DNA from 2 places in the Azospira sp. MPR-LB4 genome. Region 1 is predicted to be linked to the other one. Evidence: riboswitches for the same ligand, from Rfam matches in the RefSeq annotation. Region 1 holds a riboswitch; the other holds the start of a gene.
What was found. Region 1 has a riboswitch for glycine ahead of AC3QLZ_RS06755 (trimeric intracellular cation channel family protein). Riboswitches for the same ligand answer to the same signal wherever they lie in the genome.
Positions count from the first base shown of each region.

Region 2: another riboswitch for glycine. It lies ahead of gcvT (glycine cleavage system aminomethyltransferase GcvT); the one in region 1 lies ahead of AC3QLZ_RS06755 (trimeric intracellular cation channel family protein).

Region 1 covers NZ_CM179521.1:1,480,948-1,488,600, reverse strand. The annotation lists gene AC3QLZ_RS06785 (TIGR01458 family HAD-type hydrolase) at 1-706, shown strand, start outside; gene aceB (malate synthase A) at 817-2,415, opposite strand; gene AC3QLZ_RS06775 (sulfite exporter TauE/SafE family protein) at 2,468-3,253, opposite strand; gene AC3QLZ_RS06770 (haloacid dehalogenase type II) at 3,253-3,942, opposite strand; gene AC3QLZ_RS06765 (LysR family transcriptional regulator) at 4,082-4,990, shown strand; gene AC3QLZ_RS06760 (CBS domain-containing protein) at 5,030-5,461, opposite strand; gene AC3QLZ_RS06755 (trimeric intracellular cation channel family protein) at 5,596-6,210, opposite strand; glycine riboswitch at 6,476-6,580, opposite strand; gene AC3QLZ_RS06750 (thioredoxin domain-containing protein) at 6,707-7,207, shown strand; gene AC3QLZ_RS06745 (DMT family transporter) at 7,209-7,653, opposite strand, start outside.
Region 2 covers NZ_CM179521.1:562,322-569,974, reverse strand. The annotation lists gene gcvP (aminomethyl-transferring glycine dehydrogenase) at 1-1,839, opposite strand, end outside; gene gcvH (glycine cleavage system protein GcvH) at 1,903-2,289, opposite strand; gene gcvT (glycine cleavage system aminomethyltransferase GcvT) at 2,341-3,432, opposite strand; glycine riboswitch at 3,649-3,758, opposite strand; gene AC3QLZ_RS02685 (bacterioferritin-associated ferredoxin) at 4,066-4,215, shown strand; gene bfr (bacterioferritin) at 4,353-4,826, shown strand; gene AC3QLZ_RS02675 (alpha/beta fold hydrolase) at 4,883-5,749, shown strand; gene AC3QLZ_RS02670 (3',5'-nucleoside bisphosphate phosphatase) at 5,829-6,668, shown strand; gene AC3QLZ_RS02665 (L-threonylcarbamoyladenylate synthase) at 6,680-7,303, shown strand; gene AC3QLZ_RS02660 (site-2 protease family protein) at 7,372-7,653, shown strand, end outside.

The DNA.
Region 1 (7,653 bases):
CCGCCCCGTGCCCGGCGCCGCCGCGGCTCTGCAGCGCCTGCGCGCCAGCGGCCTGCCCCTGCGCTTTCTCACCAATACCACCCGGTCGCCACGCCAGGCCCTGGTGCAGTTGCTGCACTCCATGGGCCTGGCCGTGGCGCCGGAAGAAATTCAGACGGCGGTGCGGGCCACGGCCCAGCTGGTGCGCCAGCGGGGGCTGCATCCCCACTACCTGGTGCATCCGGCCATCGCCGACGAGGTGGGTCCCAGCCACCCCGAGCCGGACGCGGTGGTGCTGGGGGATGCGGGAGAACATTTCACCTTCGATGCCCTCAACCGGGCCTTCCGCCTGCTGCAGGCCGGCTGCCCCCTGATCGCCATGGCCCGCAACCGCTATTTCCAGGAACCGGACGGCCTGACCCTGGACCTGGGGGCCTTCGTCGCCGCCCTGGAATACGGGGCCGGGGTGCGGGCCGAAGTGGTGGGCAAGCCGGCGGCGCCCTTCTTCCTCGGCGCCCTGGCCGAGCTGGGCGTGGTTCCCGGCGAGGCGGTGCTGATCGGCGACGACCTGCGGGACGACATCGGTGGCGCCCAGGCCGTGGGTATGCCTGGAGTGCTGGTGCGCACAGGCAAGTTCCGCCCGGCGGATGAAAGCGCCGGCGACATCCGGGCTGCCCGGGTGGTGGACGATTTTGCCGCGGCGGTGGCGCTGTTGCTGGGACATTAGGCGGGGGCGATTTCGGCACATGACCCATTTAGGTAGCGCACGCCTGCCCCCAGTCTGAAAAAAAGCCCCGGTTTCCCGGGGCTTTTTCTTTGGCGGGTAGCCGACCTGGCTTAGGCCATGGCTTCGTACAGCGGCAGGGTGAGGAACTCCGGATAGTCCGGGGTCAGGCTCATCTTGTCGAAGATCACGGCGGCCTGGTCGTAGGTGGCGGTGTCTTCGCCCTGGGCTGCAACGGTGGCCTTCACCTTGGCCAGTTCCTCGGCGATCATGGGGCGCACCATTTCCACGGTGACCTTGCGGCCGTCGTCCAGGATGCCCTTGGGAGAGACCACCCACTGCCACACCTGGGAGCGGGAGATTTCGGCGGTGGCCGCATCTTCCATCAGGTTGTGGATGGGCACGCAGCCGTTGCCGGCCAGCCAGGAACCCAGGTAGTGGATACCGACGTTGATGTTGTTGCGCAGGCCGGCTTCGGTGATGGGCTGCTCGGGCTGGAAGTTGAGCCAGTCCTTGGGACCGAAGGAGCCTTCCACCTGCTTTTCCCACTGGTTGGGCTTGTCGCCCAGGACCTTGACGAACTCTTCGTGGGCGATGGAAACCAGACCGGGGTGGGCCACCCAGCCGCCGTCGAAGCCGTCCTTGGCATCGCGGGCCTTGTCGTGGCGGATGCCGGCCAGGGCCTTCTCATTGGCCACCGGGTCGTTCTTGATGGGGATCAGGGCGCTCATGCCGCCCATGGCAGGGGCGCCGCGCTTGTGGCAGGCCTGCACCAGGGCCAGGGCGTAGGAGCGCATGAAGGGCACTTCCATGGTGATGACGCCGCGCTGGGCCAGGCAGAAGTCCTTGTTCTTCTTGAACTTCTTGATGCAGGAGAAGATGTAGTCCCAACGGCCGGCGTTCAGACCGGCGGAGTGGTTGCGCAGTTCGTAGAGGATCTCTTCCATCTCGAAGGTGGCGAGGATGGTTTCCACCAGCACGGTGGCCTTGATGGTGCCTTGGGGCAGGCCGATGTGGTCCTGGGCCATGACGAAGATGTCGTTCCACAGGCGGGCTTCCAGATGGGATTCCATCTTCGGCAGGTAGTAGAAGGGGCCGGCGCCGCGGGCGATCTGTTCCTTGGCGTTGTGGAAGAAGACCAGGGCGAAGTCGAAGATGCCGCCGGCGACGCGCTGGCCGTCCACGGTCACGTGCTTTTCATCCAGGTGCCAGCCCCGGGGACGGATCTGCAGGGTGGCGATCTGGTCGTTGAGCTTGTATTCCTTGCCGGCTTCGTTCTTGAAGGAGAGTTGGCGGCGGATGGCCTGGTAGAGGTTGACCTGCCCCTGGATCTGGTTGTCCCAGTTGGGGGAGTTGGAATCCTCGAAGTCGGTCATGTAGGAATCAGCGCCGGAGTTGAAGGCGTTGATGATCATCTTGGCTTCGACCGGGCCGGTGATTTCGGTGCGGCGACGCTCCAGGGCGGCGGGCAAAGGGGCGACCTTCCAGTCACCCTCGCGAATGTGCTTGGTCTCGGGCAGGAAGTCGGGCATCTCGCCGGCATCGATGCGGGCCTGGCGCTCGACGCGGGCCTTCAGCAGTTCCTGGCGGCGGCCTTCGAAGGCGCGGTGCAGCTTGGCGACGAACTCCAGGGCCTCCAGGGTGAGGATGCTTTCGTACTGGGGCTGGATGGGAGCGGTGATTTGCATACCGGCGGGCAGGTTCAGGCTCATGGTCTCTCCTAGTTTGAATCGTTGAAAATGCGTAATCGGGAAAAGGGAAATTTCAGAAATAGGTTTTGACGAAGTAGATGATCGTCAGCACGGTGCCCACGGCCACCACCAGGCGGCGCAGCCACAGGGCCGGCAGGCGCCGGGCTAGGGCGGCGCCGGCGTAGCCGCCGGCCATGGCGGTCACCAGCATCAGCAGCGTGTGGGGCCAGCTGATGGCTCCGGCGATGATGAAGGTGAGGCCCGACACCGTGTAGTTGATTGCCGACAGCCAGTTCTTGATGGCGTTGAGCTCCTGCATGTCCTCCAGGCCCTGGATCGACAGGGCCGCGAGCATGAGGATGCCCTGGCCGGCACCGAAAAAGCCGCCGTAGATCGATACGGCGAGCTGAAAGAGGGTTCCGCCGACGCTCCTGCGCCCGGCATCGGGATCGGCCTGGAGGCCCAGGCGGGTCTTGCTCCAGGCCACCAGCTTCGCGACCTGGCCGGAAAAGGCGAAAAGGGCCGTGGCAGTGAGCAGCAGCCAGGGGATGAGCTTGGCGAAGGCGGCGTTGGAGGTGGCCAGCAGCAGCAGGCCGCCGGCGAGGCCGCCGATCAGGGCCACCACCGTGAGCAGAATGACCCAGGACTTGTGCCGCAGCAGCTCCCGCCGGTAGGCCCAGGCGGAAGACAGGCTGGCGGGCCACAGGGCCACGGTATTGCTGGCGTTGGCGGTGACCGGGGGCACCCCGGCGGCGAGCAGGGCGGGGAAGGAGAAGAAGGTGCCGCCGCCGGCCATGGCGTTCATGCCGCCGGCGAGAAAGGCGCCGCCGCCCACCAGGGCAATGGTGAGGAGTTCCATCACTGGTTCTCCCGCACGAAGGCCACCACGTCGGAGAGACGATGGCCGCTGGCCGTGGGGCTGACGTTGAGCTGCTCCGGCGGCTGGCCGGTACGGTTGATCCAGAAGGTGGTGTAGCCGAACCAGGTGGCGGCGCAGGCATCCCAGCTGTTGGCCGAGACGAAGAGGATTTCCCGGGCCGGCAGGTCGAAGGCGTCGGGTCCCAGCTGGTACACCTCCGGGTCCGTCTTGAATTTCTGCACCATCTCGACGGACAGGATGTGGTCGAAGATGCCGCCCATGCCGCTGCTCTTGACGGCGATGTCGAGCATGGCCCGGGTGCCGTTGGAGAGGATGGCCAGGGGCAGGCCCAGGGTCTTCAGTTCCTTGAGGGCCGGCAGGTTTTCCGGGAAGGCGGAGAGGCAGGCGTACTGGCTCATCAGCCGGCCCCGTTCCGTTTCGCCCATGGCCACGCCGATGGCGGCGCCGGCATAGATGAGGGCGTCCTGGGTGACTTCCCAGAAGGGCTTGTAGCGGCCGCTCATGCTGCGGATGCGGCTGTATTCGATCTGCTTGTCGCGCCACAGGGCGGCGAGCGCCACCCCCTTGCCCGGGAAAAGCTGCTCGGCCAGGGCGCCGACGGAATAAACGTCGAACAGCGTTCCGTAGGCGTCGAAGGCGATGGCTTTGATCGGGCAGGGGGCGGTCATTTTTTCTCTGTCGGACTTGGGGTTTGCGGGTCGATCCGGAGATTATGGATCAGCCTACGCATCGCAGTTTATTGTTGCTCGAGGTAAAAGATAAGCTAGGATTGCAGCGAATGATCTTTTACTTTAAGTATGTAATGCCATGGATGCCTTCAAGCAGATCAATGCCTTCGTGAACGTGGCCGCCAAGGGCAGCCTCTCCGCCGCCGCGGCCCAGGAAGGGGTGACCCCGGCCATCATCGGCCGCCGCCTGGACGCCCTGGAGGCTCGCCTGGGGGTGAAGCTGATGGTGCGCACCACGCGCAAGCTGTCCCTCACCTTCGAGGGCAGCGCTTTCCTGGAGGATTGCCAGCGCATCCTCAATGACCTGGCCAATGCCGAAGCCTCGGTCAGCCTGGGCGGGGTCAAGGCCAGCGGCCACCTCAAGGTCTCGGCCCCGGCCGGTTTCGGGCGCAAGCACGTGGCGCCCCTGGTGGCCGACTTCCTTTCCGGCAATCCGGAAGTGACCGTGAACCTGGACCTGACGGACCGCCTGGTGGATCTGGTGAACGAGGCCATCGACCTCTCGGTGCGCATCGGCGAACTGAGCGATTCCAGCCTGGTGAGCCTGAAGCTGGGGGACATGCGGCGGGTGGTGGTGGCCAGCCCCGCCTACCTGGCGCGGCACGGCACGCCCCGGGCCCTGGAGGATCTGGCCGGGCACAACTGCCTGTCCCTCGGCCAGCAGCGGGGCTGGACCTTCCGCCATCCGGAAAAGGAGGGGGAAAGCCTGGTGCTGAAGGTGGCGGGCACCCTGGAGTGCAACGACGGCGCCGTGCTGCACGAATGGGCCCTGGCCGGCTACGGCCTGGCCTGGCGTTCGGTGTGGGAGGTGGGGGAGGATCTGGCGGCGGGCCGGCTGGTGTCCCTGCTGGACGAATGGGCGGCGCCGCCGGTGGGCATCTATGCCGTCTTTCCCCAGCGCCGCCATCTGCCGTTGCGGGTGCGGCTGTTCATCGACTTCCTCAAGAACACCTACGGCAACCCGGGCTACTGGCAGACGCCGGCCTGAGGCGCCGGCGCCTGCCCGGTAGTCCGGGGCAGGCGGGGCCTACAGGGCGGTGGCGATCTTTTCCAGGGATTCCAGGTCCCGCTCGAAATCGCAGATTTCCGCCCCCAGGGCGTCCCGTACCGAGACCATGCCCAGGGGGCGCCCAGCCTGCACCACCGGCATGTGGCGGTAGCCGCCGATGTGCATCAGGTGCAGGGCGTAGGAGAGGGGCTTTTCCGGCGGCACGGCGCGGGGATTGGCGGTCATCACCTCGGACAGCAGGGTGTGCTCCGGGTCCAGCCCCGGGGCCAGGACCCGGTTGAGGGCGTCCCGCTCGGTGAAGATGCCGGTGAGAAAGCCGTGTTCCACCACCAGCAGGGCGCCGACCCTGGCGGCGGCCATGCGCTGGCAGGCCTCCCGCACGGTAAGGTCGGCGGTCGCGGTGACCGGGGTCTGCTGGCTGATGATGTGGGCAATGCTGCGGTGGGGCATGGTGGGTCTCCTCATCGTTGTTGTGGTGGGTCAAGCCCGGCGATGAGGGATGGACCCGGCGGCCCGGGGCCGGTTTCCGGCCATCAAAAGAATGAATCGGCGGGCCCCGGGGATTTCCCGGGGCCGGGCCGGCATCAGTCCCAGCGCTGGCGGTAGGAGAAGGTGGGCAGCTTCCAGCCGCGCCAGATGGCGCAGAGGCGCAGGGCCAGGCCCAGGCCGAAGCTGATCAGGGTGTTGGCCTCCGTGCCCAGGCCCAGGTCCCGCAGCACCAGGTAGAGGCTGCACACGGCCAGGGAGACGCTGGCGTACAGCTCCTGGCGGAACACCACCGGCACCTGGTTGCACAGCACGTCCCGCAGGATGCCGCCGAAGATGCCGGTGATCATGCCGGCCATGATCACCACCACCGGGGCGTAGCCCATGCCCAGGGCCACTTCGCAGCCGATCAGGGAAAAGGCGATGAGGCCCAGGGCGTCCAGCACCAGGAAGACGGTCTTCAGGTGGTGCATGAAGCGGGCGAAGAGAGTGGTCACCAGGCCGGCGGAAATGACCAGGTAGATGTAGGGTGGATGCTGGGTCCAGCCGATGGGGAAGTGGCCCAGCACCATGTCGCGGATGGTGCCGCCGCCCAGGGCGGTGACGAAGGCGATGAAGGCGACGCCGAAGATGTCCATGTTGCGCCGGCCGGCGGCCAGGGCGCCGGACATGGCCTCGGCGGTGATGGCGATGAGGTAGATGGTGATCAGCACGGAACACCTCCCCGCAGAGGCAGGCAGGATGCGACAAAGCAAAGGGAATAGGCCGGCAGGTGCGCCGGTATTGGGGCGTGGCAGGGCATGACGGAAGCGCCTTTACAGATAAGGTCCGGCGGCAGGCCATGCTGAAGACCCTTGCCGGATGCGCCTCTCCCCCTGTCCTTGTACCTGAGAGTTTCGGCCTGCGCCCCACGGCGCCGGCTTAGCCCCTTCGGTGGGCCGCGCCGCGTTGCGGCCGGCCGCTCTCCAGACGGCAAATACGAAACCCGCAGTTCCTGGTGCCTGAGCGATTATGGGAGCTTGCGCCTTCGGCGGAGGCCCGGCGCCGGTTGCGGCATGGGCCCCTCTCTCCTGCGGGAGGGCGGATTATCCGCGCCCGGGGCCGCCTTGGCAATGCCGGGCGGCAGGGCCTGCTATCCGTGATCCGGCGCCCGGTTCCCCCACCTTTTCCCGTGCCACCCATTCCCCCGGGCGGCGGGATTGGCGCACAATGGCCGCCTTTCCCGCCCACTTCGCGGCCGCTGCGGCGGCCTTTGCCACCATGTCCCAGTCCCCCGTTTCCCTGTTGCGCTTTGCCGACCTGCAATGGCCCGACGCTGTCGCTGTTGCTGCCGCTGCCGCTGCGGCGCCGGCAGCGCCGGTGGTGCTGGTGCTCTGCGCCGCCTGGTGCGGCGTCTGCCGGGGCTTCGAGGCCGCCACGGCGGCCGCCGCGGCGGGCCATGAGGGCGCCTGGGCCTGGATCGACATCGAGGATGCGGCGGACGCCCTGCCCAGCCTGGACGTGGAAACCTTTCCCACCCTGGCGGTGATCCGGGGCGGCGAACTGCGCTTCTTCGGTCCCATCCTGCCGGACGGCGCCATCCTGGGCCGTTCCGTCGCCGCCGCCCTGGCCGGTGACGGCCGGCCGGCCCTGCCGCAAGGCTTTTCTGCCGACGAAGGCGAGGAAATCCTGGCCCTGGCCGGCGTCGTGGCGCGTCGCGCTAGCCGCTGATCTAGGCCGGGCGGGCCAGCCGCGGCCACTTCAGCAGGCCGTTGGCCAGGGCCGTGCCCAACAGCACCAGGGAGCCGCCCAGCAGCAGGTGGCCGCCCAGCCTTTCTCCCAGCAGCAACACCCCCCACAGCACGCCGAATACCGGAATGAGGAAGGTCACCGAGAGGGCGCCCAGGGGCCCCACTTCGTGCACCAGCCGGAAATAGAGCTGGTAGGCCCAGGCCGTGCACAACACCGCCAGGCCCAGCAGGGCGCCCCAGGCGGTGGGAGTGGCCGCCGCCGGCAGGCCCTGGGGCGCGGCCAGGGGCAGCACCAGCAGGGCGGCGCAGATCATGCTGCCCTGGGTGGTGGCCAGGGGCGTGATGCCCTGGCCGTGGTGGCGGCTGTACACGCTGGCGAAGGCGTAGGCGGAAGGGGCCAGGGCGGCGGCCAGCATGGGCAGCCAG
Region 2 (7,653 bases), 920 kb from region 1:
GGCGGTGGCCGGGTTGGTGCCGTGGGCGGACTTGGGAATCAGGCAGATGTCGCGCTGGCCCTGGCCGTTGGCCTCCTGGTAGCGGCGGATGGCCACCAGGCCGGCGTATTCGCCCTGGGCGCCGGAGTTGGGCTGCATGCAGACGGCGTCGAAACCGGTGACGGTCTTCAGCCACTCGGCCAACTGCTCGATCATCTCCAGGTAGCCCTGGGCCTGGTCCAGGGGCGCGAAGGGGTGGATGTCGCCGAACTCGGGCCAGGTGACGGGAATCATCTCGCTGGTGGCGTTCAGCTTCATGGTGCAGGAACCCAGGGAGATCATGGAGTGATCCAGGGCCAGGTCCTTGTTCTGCAGCTTCTTCAGGTAGCGCAGCATCTCGTGTTCGGTGTGGTGGGTGTTGAACACGGGATGGCTGAGGATGGCGTCGGTGCGCAGCAGCTCGGCCGGCAGGGCTGGGTCGGCGGCGGCCACCTGGGCGTCCAGGGCCTCGATGTCGACTTTCACGCCAGCGATGAGTTGCAGCAGGGTGGCCACGTCTTCCCGGGTGGTCTTTTCATTGAGGGCGATGCCGAGGCGGCCGCCCTCGATCAGACGCAGGTTGTAGCCGGCATTCTGGGCGGCCTGGTACACGGTGAGGGCCTTGGCCCCCAGGTCCAGCTGCAGGGTGTCGAAGTAGCAGGCGTTGAGCTGCTTGATGCCGGCCTTGGCCAGGCCCGTGGCCAGGATGGCGGCCAGGCGGTGGATGCGGCGGGCGATGGTCTTGAGACCCTCGGGGCCGTGATAGACGGCATACATGCCGGCCATGTTGGCCAGCAGCACCTGGGAAGTACAGATGTTGGAATTGGCCTTCTCCCGGCGGATGTGCTGTTCCCGGGTCTGCAGGGCCATGCGCAGGGCCTTGTTGCCCCGGGCATCGACGGAGACGCCGATGATGCGGCCGGCCACGGAGCGCTTGTGTTCGTCCTTGCAGGCGAAGAAGGCGGCATGGGGGCCGCCGAAGCCCATGGGAATGCCAAAGCGCTGGGAAGAACCCAGGGCCATGTCGGCCCCCATGGCACCGGGGGATTTCAGCAGCACCAGGGCCATGAGGTCGCAGGCCACGGCGGTGACGGCACCCTTGGCCTTGAGGGCGGCGATGGTGGCGGTGAGGTCCTGCACCTCCCCCTTGTCGTTGGGGTACTGCAGCAGGGCGCCGAAGACCTCCACCGTGGCGGCTTCTTCCACCGGCCCGAAGATCAGCTCGAAGCCGAAGTAGGCGGCCCGGGTCTTGACCACGTCGATGGTCTGGGGGAAGCAGGCTGCATCCACGAAGAAGCGGTTGGAGCCGGACTTGGAGACGCGGCGGGCCATGGTCATGGCCTCGGCGGCGGCGGTGGCCTCGTCCAGCAGGGAGGCGTTGGCCAGTTCCAGACCGGTGAGATCGATGATCACCTGCTGGTAGTTGAGCAGGGCTTCCAGGCGGCCCTGGGCGATCTCGGCCTGGTAGGGGGTGTAGGCGGTGTACCAGCCCGGGTTTTCCAGCACGTTGCGCAGGATCACCTTGGGCGTCAGGGTCTCGTGATAGCCCTGTCCGATGAGGGACTTTTTCACCACATTGCGACCGGCCAGGGCCTTCAGGTCGGCCAGGGCCTCATGCTCGCGCCGGGGGGCGGGCAGGGGCAGGTCGGCGGGGAAGCGGATGGCGGCGGGCACGGTCTGATCCACCAGCTGATCCAGGCTGGCGGCACCGATGGCGGCCAGCATCTGGCTCATTTCGCTGGCGCAGGGGCCGATGTGGCGGGCGATGAACTCGTCCTTCTGTTCCAGGGCGGAAAGGGACTGGGGCAGGGTATCGGACATGGGCAATCTCGGGAGGCGGAAAGAAAAAAGGGAAGGGGCTTTGCCCTTCCCTTGTCTGTTGGCTTATTCGCTGTCGGCCACGGCACCGTAGGCGGCGGCATCGAGCAGGGCGCCCAGGTCGCCGGCGTTGGCCGGCTGCAGCTTGAACAGCCAGGCGGCGTAGGCGTCCTGGTTGAGGGTCTCGGGGGCATCCACCACGGCCTCGTTGACGGCGGTGACGCTGCCGGCGATGGGGGCGTACACGTCGGCGGCGGCCTTCACGGATTCCACCACGGCGGCTTCCTGGCCGGCGGCCAGGGTCTTGCCCACTTCCGGCAGCTCGATGAAGACCAGGTCGCCCAGGGCTTCCTGGGCGTGGTCGGTGATGCCCACGGTGACGCTGCCGTCGGCTTCGAGGCGAACCCATTCGTGGCTCTTGGTGTACTTCAGATCGGCGGGAACGTTGGACATGGAACTCTCCTTAAGTTGAATGTGAATTCTGATTGCTGAAATCGGGATAAATCAGGCCACGGCCTTGCCGTGACGGGCGAAAACGGGTTTGACCACCTGGGCGTTGAGCAGCTTGCCGCGGATATCCACCTGCACGGTGTCGCCAATGGCGACGCCCAGGGGCAGGCGGGCCAGGGCGATGGATTGTTCCAGGGTGGGGGAGAAGGTGCCGCTGGTGATTTCACCCTCGCCCTGGCTCGTCACCACCTTCTGGTGGGCCCGCAACACGCCCTTGTCCAGCAGCTTGAGGCCGAGGAACTGGGCCTTCTGGCCGTTGGCGAGGAGGGCGGATTTGCCGACGAAGTCCCGCTCGGACTTGAGGTCCACGGTCCAGGCCAGGCCGGCGTCCAGGGGGGAGACGGTTTCGTCCATATCCTGGCCGTAGAGGTTCATGCCGGCCTCCAGGCGCAGGGTGTCCCGGGCGCCCAGGCCGCAGGGGCGCACGCCGGCGGCGATCAGGGCATTCCAGAAGTCCTCGGCCTTGGCAGCGGGGAGGGCGATCTCGAAGCCGTCCTCGCCGGTGTAGCCGGTGGTGGCAATGAAGAACTGGCCGATCTGGGTGCCGAAGAAGGGGGCCAGGTTTTTCGTGGCGGCCTTCACCTCGGGCAGCACCTGCCACACCTTGGCCTTGGCCTGGGGGCCTTGCACGGCGATCATGGCTACGGCCTTGGGACCTTCGCGCAGGGGAATGACGGAGACGTCCAGCTGCCACTGACCCAGGAGCTGATCCATCCAGGCCAGGTCCTTGTCGGCGGTGCCGGCGTTGATGACCACCCGGTAGTGGGTGTCGGTGAGGTAATAGACGATGAGATCGTCCACCACGCCGCCTGCCTCGTTGAGCATGGCGCTGTAGAGGGCCTTGCCCGGGACTTTCAGCTTGTCCACGTTGTTGGCGATGAGGCGCAGGAGGAAGGCCTTGGCGTCGGCACCGGTGACATCCACGGCGCACATGTGAGAGACGTCGAACATGCCGCAGTCGTTGCGCACGGCATGGTGCTCCTCGATCTGGGAGCCGTAGTTCACCGGCATGTCCCAGCCGCCGAAATCCACCATGCGGGCATTGAGGGCGCGGTGGGCCTTGTTGAGGACGGTTTGCTTCGTCATTTCAGTTCCTTGGGCGGGGCTGTGAAAGCCGATTCTGAAAACGAAAAAGGGGCGAGCCGGAAAATTCCAGACAGGTCTGGTTTCCGGCTCGCCCCCTCTGTCCTGCAACCTGAGAGTGTTGCGGTCCCCGTTCGTTCCACCCGGAGGATGGAGAAACAGCGGCCGTTGCCCCCTTCGGTGGGCCGCCCGGACCGGGGGCCGCTCTCCAGAGATGTTCTGCCGCAAACGGTCCTTTTTGCCTGAGCGATTTCGGGGCTAGCGAATGGTGGATTGCGCCTTCGGCGGCAGCCCGTGGAAGCCGGGCCGCGCTCTCCCGTTTGCGCGGCGGACTATACCCAAAGGCAGGGGGCATGACAACAAGCCCGGGCGGCGCTGCCAGCGGCGTTTTCCCAGACCGCGCCAATGCTAGATTTCAGGCCGTCGCCCGGATGCCCGGCAAGGGCCTCCGGGAGGGCCGGGAGTTGGCTTGCTACATGGGTTGATAAATATTTGTTGAGAAGCACTTGCATTTGGATGGGTTCGTGATAATAATTCTCATTAGTTTGTTAGCCATCCATCTGTTCAGGAGCACCCGCCATGTATGTCTGTGTCTGCCACGCCGTTACTGATCGCCAGATCTCAGCGTCCGTAGCCATGGGCGCCTCCACGCTTGCCGACCTGCGCGACGAGCTGGGGGTGGGCACCTGCTGCGGCAAATGCGCCCGGGAAGTGCGCCAGCAGTTGCGCGACGAACTGGGCCAGTGCCGGGGCTGCGGCAAATGCGCTAACGCCAAGCATTGTTGAACCTCGGGTTGCGGTTCGGTCGGGCAGTCCGTTCCGCTTTTTCCCCTTGCCCTCGCGTCACATCGGCGCGGGGGCTTCTTTTTTGTGCCTTGTGCTAATCTACCGGCATCCATTCCCCAACGAATCAGGAGCCAGCCATGAAGGGCGATAAAAAAGTCATTCAGTACCTCAACAAGATTCTGGCCAACGAGCTGACCGCCATCAACCAGTACTTCCTGCATGCCCGCATGTACAAGAACTGGGGCCTGAAGAAGCTCAACGAACACGAGTACCACGAGTCCATCGACGAGATGAAGCATGCCGACAAGGTGATCGAGCGCATTCTCTTCCTCGAAGGCCTGCCCAACCTGCAGCAGCTGAACAAGCTGTTCATCGGCGAGAACACCAAGGAAATGCTGGAGTGCGACCTGAAGCTGGAACTGGCCGCCATCCCCCTGCTGCGCGAAGCCATTGCCTACTGTGAAGGCGTGGCCGACTACGTCACCCGGGATCTGCTGGAAGACATCCTGGAAAGCGAGGAAGAGCATGTGGACTGGCTGGAAACCCAGCTGGAGCTGATCGCCAAGGTGACCCTGCCCAATTACCTGCAGTCCCAGATGCACGACGACTGAGTCCTGCGCCACCACACCCGGGGCCGGCCTGTGCCGGCCCTTTTCATTTGCCTGCCATGAAACCGAGCCGAGTCGAATATTTCTCCCTGCGCGGCCGTCGCCAGGCCCTGCGCCGCTGGGGGCCTGCCGAGGCGCCGCCCCTGGTGTTGCTGCACGGCTGGATGGACGTTGCCGCCTCCTTCCAGTTCGTGGTGGATGCCCTGAGTCGGGAGTGGTCCGTGCTGGCACCGGACTGGAGGGGCTTCGGCGACAGCCAGGAAAATCGGGGGCCCTACTGGTTCGCCGATTACCTGGGTGATCTGGATGCCATGCTGGACAGCCTGTTCCCCCGGCAGGCCGTGCCCCTGGTGGGGCACAGCATGGGCGGCAACGTGGCCTGCCTGTACGCCGGATTGCGGCCCCAGCGGATCAGTCACCTGGTCTCCCTGGAAGGTTTCGGTATCAATGACATGGTCCCGGCCCAGGCGCCGGAACGCTTGTCGGCCTGGCTGGATCAACTGGCTGCGCCGCCCTCACTCCATGCCTACGCCGACCGGACCGCCCTGGCATCCCGCCTGCGCCGGGACAACCCGCGCCTGACACCTGCTCGGGCCGAGTTCCTGGCCACCCATCTGGGGCGTGTCGACGATGACGGGAGTGTGAAGTGGGCCGGCGATCCCTGGCACAAGGCCGCCAGTCCGCTGCTCTACCGGCTTGAGGAAGCCAAGGCCTGCTGGCGCCGGGTCCAGGCGCCCACCCTGTGGGTGCGGGGAGCGGAAACCTCTTTCCTCAAACGCTTTCATATAGACGAGGGCGACTATCGGGAACGCCTGGGCTGTTTTGCCTCGGCCCGGGAAGCCGTGGTGGCCGATGCCGGCCACATGCTGCATCACGATGCGCCCGAGGCGGTGGCAGCGCTGCTGGAGTCCTTCATCACGGCCTGAGGCCAAGGGGCGGCGCGGCCCCTGTGCTATGATTCCGCGCTTTCCTGCTGTCTTGGGGCGCCTTTGTCGCGACCTGCCGATGTCTGACCTGAACTGGGATTTCCACTGCCACTCCACCGCTTCCGACGGCCTGCTGCCGGCGGCCGAAGTGGCGCGCCGCGCCGCCGGCAACGGGGTGCAATTGCTGGCCCTGACCGACCATGACGATCTGGCCGGCCTGCCCGCAGCCCGGGCCGCGGCGGAGGAAATGGGCATGGGCCTGGTCAATGGCGTGGAAGTTTCCATCGAATGGGAAGGCCTCTCCATCCACGTGGTGGGCCTGGGCTTCGATGCCGCCAATCCGGTTCTGAACGAAGGGCTGGCCGGCATCCGCAGCGGCCGGGTGGAACGGGCTAGGCGCATGGCCGAGGCCCTGGAGGCCATTGCCATCCGCGGCGCCTTCGAGGGCGCCATGGCCTATGCGGAAAACCCCAACCTGATTTCCCGCGCCCATTTCGCCCGCTATCTGGTGCAGATCGGCCTGTGCAAGGACGTGCACAACGTCTTCGACAACTACCTCACCCCGGGCAAGCCCGGCTACGTGGAGCATCGCTGGGCTTCCCTGGAGGACGCGGTCAGCTGGATTCGTGCCGCCGGCGGTTTGGCCGTGGTGGCCCATCCGGGGCGCTACAAGATTTCCAATGCGGCCTTGCGCCGTTTTCTGGGCCAGTTCAAGGATGCGGGCGGGGAGGGCATCGAGGTGGTGACCGGCAGCCACAGCCCCGACCAGATCCATCATTTCGCCCGCCTGGCCCGCCATTACGGCTTTCTCGCCTCCCGCGGCTCCGACTTCCACGGGCCGGAGGAGAGCTATACCGATCTGGGGCGCCTCTCGCCCCTGCCGGACGGCCTCACGCCCATCTGCTCCCGTTTCGTCTGATCATCCACGCCATGGCCGAATATCTTTCCCTCCATCCCGATAATCCCCAGCCCCGCATGCTGGCCAAGGCCGCCCAGGTCCTGCGGGAGGGGGGGCTGATCGCCTTTCCCACTGACTCCTGCTATTCCCTGGCCTGCCATCTGGGCGACAAGGAGGCCCTGGATCGGCTGCGGGCCATCCGCGGCGTCGATGACCGGCACCACATGACCCTGATGTGCCGCGACCTGTCCCAGATCGCCCACTTTGCCCGGGTGGACAATGCCCAGTACCGCCTGCTCAAAACGGTCACGCCGGGCAGTTACGTGTTCATCCTGGAAGGCACCAAGGAACTGCCGCGACGGGTGATGCACCCCAAGCGCAAGACCATCGGTCTGCGGGTGCCCGACCATCTGGGCGCCCTGGCCCTGCTGGAGGAGTTCGGCGAGCCCCTGCTCACCGCCACCCTGCAGCTGCCCGGGGATGAAGCGCCTCTCACCGAAGGCTGGGAGATCCAGGACCGTCTCGACGACCAGCTGGAGCTGATCCTGGATGGCGGCCATTGCGGCACCGAGCCCACCACCGTCATCGACCTCACCAGCGGGGCACCGGAACTGGTGCGGGCCGGCCGCGGAGCGCTGGCCCCCTTCGGTCTCTGACCAGCACGGCCGACCGGAGCCGGGTCGGTCCCTTTGGTAGAATCCCCCCTTTATTACGCTGACGCGCCATGGACCAACTGATCCAGACTCTTGCCATTGCAGCCCTGCCGGTGATCTTCGCCATCACCCTGCACGAGGCCGCCCATGGTTATGTGGCGCGCCACTTCGGTGACCTGACGGCCTATGCGGCGGGGCGCATCAGCCTCAATCCCCTGCGCCACATCGATCCGGTAGGCACCATCCTGATTCCGGTGCTGATCCTGCTCTTCTCCGGCGGTAGCCTGCTGTTCGGCTATGCCAAACCGGTGCCCGTGGATTTCGGCCGCCTGCGCCGTCCCAAGCAGGACATG